DNA from 4 places in the Paenarthrobacter sp. NPDC056912 genome. Region 1 is predicted to be linked to each of the others. Evidence: riboswitches for the same ligand, from Rfam matches in the RefSeq annotation. Region 1 holds a riboswitch; each other region holds the start of a gene.
The links. A riboswitch is a leader RNA that binds a small molecule or an ion and turns the genes downstream of it on or off. The one in region 1 is predicted to bind S-adenosylmethionine.
Positions count from the first base shown of each region.

Region 2: it holds a riboswitch for S-adenosylmethionine, as region 1 does, so the genes downstream of both, ACFRJ9_RS05845 (homoserine O-acetyltransferase) here and ACFRJ9_RS02345 (LLM class flavin-dependent oxidoreductase) in region 1, are expected to answer to the same signal.
Region 3: it holds a riboswitch for S-adenosylmethionine, as region 1 does, so the genes downstream of both, ACFRJ9_RS18525 (aminotransferase class V-fold PLP-dependent enzyme) here and ACFRJ9_RS02345 (LLM class flavin-dependent oxidoreductase) in region 1, are expected to answer to the same signal.
Region 4: it holds a riboswitch for S-adenosylmethionine, as region 1 does, so the genes downstream of both, ACFRJ9_RS03750 (DUF1737 domain-containing protein) here and ACFRJ9_RS02345 (LLM class flavin-dependent oxidoreductase) in region 1, are expected to answer to the same signal.

Region 1 is NZ_JBHUCD010000002.1:78,791-80,982, reverse strand. Features, by position in the region: gene ACFRJ9_RS02350 (LLM class flavin-dependent oxidoreductase) at 1-1,112, opposite strand, end outside; SAM riboswitch class IV at 1,335-1,443, shown strand; gene ACFRJ9_RS02345 (LLM class flavin-dependent oxidoreductase) at 1,481-2,192, shown strand, end outside.
Region 2 is NZ_JBHUCD010000004.1:95,435-97,626, forward strand. Features, by position in the region: gene ACFRJ9_RS05840 (bifunctional o-acetylhomoserine/o-acetylserine sulfhydrylase) at 1-758, shown strand, start outside; SAM riboswitch class IV at 933-1,048, shown strand; gene ACFRJ9_RS05845 (homoserine O-acetyltransferase) at 1,063-2,184, shown strand.
Region 3 is NZ_JBHUCD010000018.1:109,168-111,359, reverse strand. Features, by position in the region: gene hisN (histidinol-phosphatase) at 1-669, shown strand, start outside; SAM riboswitch class IV at 852-965, shown strand; gene ACFRJ9_RS18525 (aminotransferase class V-fold PLP-dependent enzyme) at 997-2,192, shown strand, end outside.
Region 4 is NZ_JBHUCD010000002.1:369,733-371,924, reverse strand. Features, by position in the region: gene ACFRJ9_RS03760 (O-succinylhomoserine sulfhydrylase) at 1-565, opposite strand, end outside; gene ACFRJ9_RS03755 (rhodanese-like domain-containing protein) at 566-976, opposite strand; gene ACFRJ9_RS03750 (DUF1737 domain-containing protein) at 973-1,239, opposite strand; SAM riboswitch class IV at 1,253-1,364, opposite strand; gene ACFRJ9_RS03745 (NtaA/DmoA family FMN-dependent monooxygenase) at 1,531-2,192, shown strand, end outside.

The sequences.
Region 1 (2,192 bases):
TCGCGGTCGGCGGGGTGGTACGCGATGGTGGTGATAAGGAGCTCCTGGGCCCCCGTGGCTCGTTGCAATGTCCGCAACTTTTCACTGACCTGGTGGGGGTCTCCGACGAACCTTGTGTCCAGCCGGTCTTTGATGAGGTCCTCGGCTTCGGCATCCAACCGGAGCTCAAGGGCATCTTCCGGGGACGGGTAGGGAATGGCTCCGTGGCCGCTGCGGATCCCGTGGACCCATTGCGCGTACCCTCGGGAAAGCCGCTGCGCACGGTGCTCGTCGGGCGCTACCAGGACGTCGGCCGAAACGATCACGTGGGGTTCAGCCAATGCTGCGGAGGGCTTGAAGTGTGCCCGATATTCGGCCACGGAATCCAGCACGTTGGCCGGTGCCACGTGGTAGTTGGCCCCGAACGGAAGCCCGAGCTTGCCGGCGAGCCTTGCGCTGGGTCCGGCGGTGGAGCCGTGGATCCAGAACTGGGGCGACTGGCCCAGGGCAGGGGTTGCCGTGACTTCCTCACCGTGCCTGGTGCGGTATTCGCCCGTGAAGAAGCCGATGATGTCCTGAACGTCGTCTTCGAAGTTTTCAGTGTCACCAGGGAAGCGGCCAAGGAGCTCGCCCTGCAAACGGAACTTCCGCGGAAGCACTGCCCCGAAAATCGGACGCGGCGCCGGAACCAGCAGGCCGTCAACCACTCGGACAGCTGGATCCGCTTCCGGGATGCTGCCTGCCGCGGCCACGAATCCGGGCGCAGGTTCGCCGGGTGATTTGGGCGGGCCGGAGCGTCCGAAGCCCAGGTCCAGTCTGTCAGGGAACACTGCCGCGAGTGTTCCGATGCTTTCAGCGATCTGGAGCGCGCGATAGTTTCCCAGCAGCGTGGCGGCCGTGCCCACCCGGATCGTCTTGGTAGCGGAGGCCACCAGCCCGGCAAGGATATGCGGGGCTGAACCAGCAACACCGGTATTGAGGTGGTGTTCTGCGAGCCAGTAGCGGGAGTAGCCGGAGGCCTCGGCGGAAGCGGCAAGGGCCAGGGTGCTGCGCAATGCGTCACCGGGGGTTTGCCCGGCCGACACAGGGCTGAGGTCGAGGACGGACAAGGGGGTAACGGAGGGCTTCGGCATGGCACGACACTACGGAGGGCCGACGCGCCGCCAAAGCCGATCCGTCACCCCGCTCAACCCTGCTAAATCTGAGGAAATTCTGCGAAACGGACCGTCATACGTGCTCTTTGGCGGGGCGAAGATGACGATTTTCGCCGCCGCTTGACGCGCCATTTCCCGCGTTGACGCCCCGAGTCCAGCGGTTTGTACATTCCTTGGAGCCGCTCCTACATTCGACTCATAGGTCAAGAGTCAGCACGCCAAGGACCGGCTCGTGCTGCGGCAACCCTCAGGCATTAATGGCGGGGTGCTCCGGAAACAGACCTGGCCGCAATTGCGGCAAGTGAATGTCGTCCCGGCCGCTGAGCGGCGTAAAGAAAGAGATCACCATGCCTTCTAAACCCGAATTCCGTTCCCGAGTGGTTGCCGTGGAGCTCGACGGCGATGGAGCCCACCCGGCCGCATGGCGCAGGGCACAGCACGAGCCGCAGGCACTATTGGGGGGCCAGCGGATTCGTGAAACTGTTCAGGCTGCCGATATCGCGGGTTTCCACGTGGCAACGTTCCGGGACACCCGCGTGGTGGACCCCGGAAGCACCGGAATCGCGGGCCGGATCGATGCGATCCAGCGTGCGGCCTTCGCAGCACCCATCACCCGATCCATCGGGCTGGTCCCCGAGGCCGGCACGCTCTTCGCTGAGCCGTTTCATGTGGCAACCCAGTTGGCCAGCCTTGACTACTCCTCCCTGGGCAGGGCGGGGTGGTTGGTCAACGCGGAGAACCTCCAAGAGGAAGCCCGGGCAGTGGGTCGCACACCGTTGCCGGAAGGCGATGCGGCCTATGAAGCCGCGGACGTTGTCCAAGCCGGCCGTCTGCTCTGGGACTCGTGGGAAGACGACGCCGTGATCCGTGACGTCTCAACCGGCCGGTACCTGGACCGGAACAAGTTGCACTACGCGGACTTCGAGGGCGAACGCTTCTCCGTCAAGGGCCCGTCCATCATCCCGCGCCCCCTCCAAGGCCAACTGGTGGTGTTCGCGCCCGCTGAACTGATTCCCGCCGTCGAGGCCGACGTTGCCCTGGTATCCGCGGACACAGCGG
Region 2 (2,192 bases), on a different contig from region 1:
TGTCCACTCCCTACCTGATCCGTCCCATCGAGTGGGGCGCAGACATCGTGGTCCACTCCGCCACCAAGTATCTCGGCGGCCACGGCTCGGCCATCGCCGGTGTGATTGTGGACTCCGGCAACTTCGATTTCGGCAAGGATCCGGAACGTTTCCCCGGCTTCAACACCCCGGACCCCAGCTACAACGGGCTGGTCTACGCCCGTGACCTCGGCAAGGATGGCGCGCTCGGGGCCAACCTCTCGTACATCTTGAAGGCGCGTGTCCAGTTGCTTCGCGACCTCGGCTCGGCCGTGTCCCCGTTCAACGCCTTCCTTATCGCCCAGGGCCTGGAGACCCTGAGCCTGCGCATCGAACGTCACGTAGCGAACGCCACCAAGGTGGCCGAATGGCTGGAAGGCCATAACGACGTCGAATCGGTCGCCTATGCCGGTTTGCCCTCCAGCCCTTGGTACGACCGTGGACGCAAGTATGGTCCCAACGGTACGGGCGCCGTGGTGGCATTCAACATCAAGGGCGGCGTGGAGGCCGGCAAGCGGTTCGTGGACGCCCTGGAGCTCCACTCCCACGTTGCCAACATCGGCGACGTCCGCTCCCTGGTCATCCACCCGGCGTCGACAACCCACAGCCAGCTGACGGTGGAGCAACAGGTGGCCGCCGGCGTCAACCCCGGCCTGGTGCGCCTGTCCGTGGGCATCGAGCACGTGGACGACATCCTCGCCGACCTCGAAGCTGGATTCAGGGCCGCCAAGGGCGCCTGAGCGCTGGCCGGAATGACCGCCTGACACCTTTGGCTGGTGTGCCGCCCGGACCGTAGATTATTCGCCGGGCGGCGCTCCAAAGTGCTTGCTCATGAACGAACCAGCCCCAAACCGTCACACTGCTGTCACATTCTTCGCCAGAACAGCAGTGTTTTTCCTAGACTCTACGTATTAGGTCATGAGTGCCAGTGACAGCCCCGGCTTGCTGGCCGGCAACCCTCCTTCCGCGGTGGGGTGCCCCGGGTGAGGACCTGGCCTGTCGCACGCAAGGCGACGGGCAAGCGCGAGGTTAGGTGTCAAAGGAATGACCATTACTGCTACAGCCCTATCCACATCCGAGGAACAAGACGGAACGGTCAAGTACGCCAGCATCGGTTCGCTGGAACTTGAGGCCGGAGGCTTCCTTCCGGATGTTGTCTTGTCTTTCGAGACCTGGGGACAGCTCAACGCCGATGCATCCAACGCAGTTTTGGTGCAGCATGCACTCACCGGAAGCACGCACGTTGCCCGCGGAGCCACGGATGAAGAGGGCTGGTGGGAACAGCTCGTCGGTCCGGGCGCCACTATCGACACCAACAGGTTCTTCGTGGTCTCCATCAACATCCTGGGCGGCTGCTATGGCAGCACCGGTCCATCCTCCGAAGCACCTGACGGGCGGCCCTGGGGCTCCCGCTTCCCCTTGATCACGCTCCGGGACAGTACTTTGGCAGAGGCTCGCCTGGCCGACGCCCTGGGCATTGATGCCTGGCATGCCGTGCTGGGCGGGTCCATGGGTGGAGCCCGGGCGCTGGAGTGGGCCGTGACGTTCCCGGAACGCGTCAAGCGGTGCGCCGTGATTTCGGTGGGTGCCTACAGCACTGCCGAGCAGATTGCCTTCGCGCAGTCGCAGACCCTGGCCATCCGGCAGGATCCCCACTTCAACAATGGCGACTACTACGGTGGCCCAGCCCCCGAAAACGGCCTGGCCCTGGCCCGGCGGATCGCCCACATCACCTACCGCTCCGCGCTGGAGTTGGACTTCCGCTTCGGCAGGGAGGCGCAGCCGCAGGAGAAGCCGCTGGCAGCAGCAGTACTGGGGGAGCGTGGCCGCTATCAGGTGGAGAGCTACCTCGACCACCAAGGCACCAAGCTGGTTCGCCGGTTCGATGCCAACAGTTACATCGCCATCACCGAGGCACTCATGAGCCACGACGTCACGCGCGGCCGCGGCAGCCTCAGCGAGGCCTTGGCGCGCGCCAGTGCGGAGTTCTTCGTCGCGGCCGTGGACTCCGACCGTCTCTACTTTCCGGCGCAGTCACGGGAACTGGCCGAGGCCCTTCCCGGCGATGTTCCCGTGCATGTCATCCAGGCACCCATCGGCCACGACGGCTTCCTGACGGAGATCGGTCAGCTCTCGGCACAGCTCCGCTCGGCCTTCTTCGCCTAGAACAGCGG
Region 3 (2,192 bases), on a different contig from region 1:
GCCGACAAGGCCGCCGAGGAAGCGATCCGCGGGCAGTTATCACGCTCTCGTCCCCGTGACGCCGTCCTCGGCGAGGAGTTCGGGAGCAGCGGGCACGGCTCGCGTCGCTGGATTATCGACCCCATCGATGGCACCAAGAACTTTGTCCGCGGGGTTCCGGTGTGGGCCACATTGATCGCCCTCGTGGACGAAGGAGAGCCCGTTGTGGGTGTGGTCAGCGCGCCCGCATTGGGCAAGCGCTGGTGGGCCGCCAAGGAAATGGGCGCCTACATGGGCCGTTCCCTGGCATCGGCCACCCGACTCAAAGTTTCCAATGTCTCGCGCCTGGCAGACGCCTCGATGTCCTACTCGAGCCTTTCGGGTTGGAAGGAGCGCGGCAACCTGGATGAATTCATGGGGCTCACCGAGGACATCTGGCGCACGCGCGCCTACGGTGACTTCTGGTCCTATTGCCTGGTGGCCGAGGGTGCCGTGGACATCGCCTGCGAGCCGGAGCTGAACCTCTATGACATGGCAGCGCTGGTCCCCATCGTTACGGAGGCAGGCGGTCGCTTCACGTCCCTGGAGGGCGAAGACGGCCCCTTCGGCGGCAATGCCCTGGCGACGAACTCCATCCTGCATTCCGAGGTCCTCAAGCGGCTCAACCCCGCCTTGGACGACCTCCTCTGATGTAATCCAGCCTGCACACTTCTGGACAGTTTTGGCGAATTTTCGACGGCGGGTGCCTCCTTTGGGAGGCACCCGCCGTCTTTTATTCGACGAAACGACTGCCCGCCATTCTCCGTAACAATGTGCTTAACAAAACCTGGCGGCTTTGGAGGGAGCGTCGGAGGTGCCCTAACCTCTTTACAGGTCACGAGTGCCAGCGCTAAACCCCGGTTTGCTGGCCGGCAACCCTCCATTCGCGGTGGGGTGCCCCGGGTGACGACCTGGCCGGTCCGGAACGGATACGGCAAGCGCGGATCCCCTGCGGGGGTCCCTCTTGAGTGAGGTCCCATGAGCACTGTCACGTTAAACTCAAACACCAGGCCGTCCTCCGCACAGGCAGCCGCCGCCTCGCGGCCGCTGGCCGCAGTCACTGGCGCGGAACTGCAGGCGCCCCTGATTCAGGGCGGCCACGTTCGCTATGCCAATCTCGACTACGGTGCTTCGGCACCTGCGTTGACCATTGTGTCGGCCTATCTGAACGAAGTTCTTCCGTACTACGCCAGCGTCCACCGCGGCGCCGGCTACGCGTCCCAGATCAGCACCTCGGTGTACGAGAACTCCCGAAACATCGTCCGGGAGTTCGTCGGCGGCAGGGCGGACGATTCCGTCATCTTCACCCGCAACACCACGGACTCCTTGAACCTGCTGGCCGGGTGCCTTCCCCAGGTCAACGGACAGAACACCGGCGAGGTCCTTTACCTGGATATTGAGCACCACGCCAACCTTCTTCCCTGGCAGGGTGTACCGCACCGCAGCGTCATTGCGGCCCCAACACTGGCGGCCACCTTGGAGAACCTTCGTGCGGAGCTCAGCGAGGGCGGCGTGTCGCTGCTCGCCATAACGGGCGCTTCCAACGTAACCGGCGAAATCCTGCCCATCGCACAGCTGGCGTCGTTGGCCCACGAATACGGGGCACGGATTGTGGTGGACGCGGCCCAGCTCGCTCCGCACCGCCGGATCAACATCGCCGAGGCCGACGTCGACTACGTTGTTTTCTCCGGCCACAAGCTCTATGCACCCTTCGGTGCAGGCGTTGTTGTTGGCCGGCCGGATTGGCTTGACGCAGGACCCCCCCACTTGGCCGGCGGCGGAGCCGTGCGTGAGGCCCGCCTGGACTCCGTCAGCTGGGCCACAGGACCGGCCCGCCACGAGGGCGGCTCCCCCAATGTTTTGGGCGCAGCCACGCTTGCCCGTGCCACCCAGGTTCTGGCAGGGCTGGATGAGGATGCGTGGCATGCCCACGAGGCCTCCATCCGCTCGTACCTTGTGGATGGACTGCGGGCGATCGACGGCGTCACCGTCCACCAGATCTTCAGCGATTCCGAGGACACCATTGGCGTGGTCAACTTCTCTGTTGAAGGTTTCGACGCTGGATTGGTCGCCGCATACCTGGCGGCCGAGCACGGAATCGGTCTCCGGGACGGCCGTTTCTGCGCCCACCCGCTCCTGAAGCGCCTCGGGCTCCCGTCCGGGTCCCTGCGCGC
Region 4 (2,192 bases), 290 kb from region 1:
CATTGTCGACGACGACAGTCGCCCCGGCGGCATGCGCCAGTTCGCTCACGGCGGCGATGTCCACGATTTCCTGCATGGGGTTGGAAGGAGACTCGAAGAACACCGCGGTGGTCGGTTCGGAGAGGGCCTCACGCCACTGCTCCAGATCCGGACCATCAACGAAAACGGTCTCCACACCCCAGCGGGGCAGGATCTCGTTGAGGATCACAAAGCATGAGCCGAAGAGGGAGCGGGCCGCAACCACGCGGTCGCCGGCAGCCAGCAGGGCACCCAAGGCGGTGAAGACCGCGGACATGCCGGACGCCGTCGCAAAGCACGCCTCGGTTCCCTCGAGCAGGCGGAGCCGTTCCTGGAAGGTGGCCACGGAGGGGTTGCCGTAGCGGGAGTAGACGAAGCGTTCGTCCTCTCCGGTGAAGGCGCGTTCGGCAGCGGCCGCCGACTCGTAGACAAAGCCGGAGTTCAGGAAAACGGGTTCGGCCGTTTCCTGGAAGTTGGTACGGTCAAGGCCACCGCGGACGGCCTGGGTGTCAGGGCTCCAGCCAGCGGCATCAGGATTGAAAGTCACTTAGTCGGTTCCTAGATTCGTCGGCAGGCCACGGTTCTTCCAGCCATTCACGGTGCGCTCGCCATAGCGGTCGGGCTCGCCCTCGAAGCCTTCAAGGACGTTGTAGGCGGTGAAGCCGATCTGTGTTGCGGCAATGGCCGCGGAGATGGACCGCTGGCCGGAGCGGCAGAGGAAGACCAGTTCCACGCCGTCGCCCTCGGGTGCCTGCTGCTGCAGGTCCTCGATGAAGCGGGAATTCGGGATGCCGCCGGCGAGGTTCCACTGGATGAACAGGGGATCGTTCTCGGTGGCTTTGGTGTCCGGGATGCCGATGTGGGCCCATTCGCCCTCAGTGCGGACGTCCACCAGGATGGCGCCTTCTTCAAGTTTGGCCCACGCGTCCTGCGGGGTCAGGTCACCTGCGTAGCTCATGCGTGGCCCTCGAATGCTTCCTCGTCCTCGTAGTTCTCCAGCTGATCAACAGCATTGGCAACAGCGGCGTCGGCACTGGCGATGGCGGTAGGCAGGACCACGGCTTGGGCCACGATCACATCGGTGCCGTTGAAGGTGGCTGCGGGGCTGCCGTGGAGTACGTAACCCTCGGCGAGGGCGTTGTGGATGCGCTCGCAGAAATCGCGGGTATCCGGGCCGGTCACCAGGCGGTAGGAGAGTTTTTCTTCGGTGGGTTCAGGCATTGATGGTGCTCCTCAGTCACGCTTGCAGTTCGAGTTGTCGATACGCCGAGTAGTCACCTGAGGCACCCCGCCGGAGAGAGGGTTGCCGACCAGCAAGTCAGGGCTTGGCGCTGGTGCTCATTACTCAAGAAAAACGTAACATCCACGGGCATAGGCCTGCACTTGCGGGTGGCTGCGGGCTCGTCATGTTGCGTAACCGGAGGATGCTGTGGAACCTCTCCAAATAAGACGCCCCGGGAGCATAATTGACGCAGTACGACCCCCTGTAACTTCGCATGAAATCAGGTCGCGGTGAACGGACAGAGCAGTTCTACACTCAAGCCCATGCTGCATTTTGGATGGTTTGTGGGCCACGGTTTCGGAGTCCAGGGCTGGGGGACTCCCGGTTACAGCCTGGGCTACGACTGGAAGAAACCCGCCCTGTACCAGGAAGCCGTGCGCGCGTTCGAGCGATCCGGGCTGGACCTCTTCATCATCGAGGATTCCCTGACAGTCCCGGACACCTATGGCGGCACGGCCGAGGTTTCGCTGGCCCACGCGTCCTTCGCGCCCAAGCATGATCCATTGGCGCTGGTCCCGTACCTTCTGTCTGCAACGGAGCACCTGGGGATTGTGCCTACGGTCAGCGCCTCGTTCTATCCGCCGTTCACTGCGGCCCGGCTCCTCGCTACCCTCCAGCACTTCTCCGAGGGCCAGCTTGGCTGGAACGTGGTGACTTCCGGCAGCGACCTCGCGGCCCAGAACTATGGGCTGGACCAGCAAATCGAACACGACCTGCGGTATGAGAAGGCCGAGGAATTCGTCGACGTCGTCAGGCGGCTCTGGCGGAGCTGGGAACCTGGCGCCGTGCTTGAGGATGCTTCCGCCGGGGTGTTCGCGGACCACACCAAGGTCCATCAGATCAACCACGAAGGCGACTTCTTCAAGGTCCGCGGACCACTGAACACGGCACC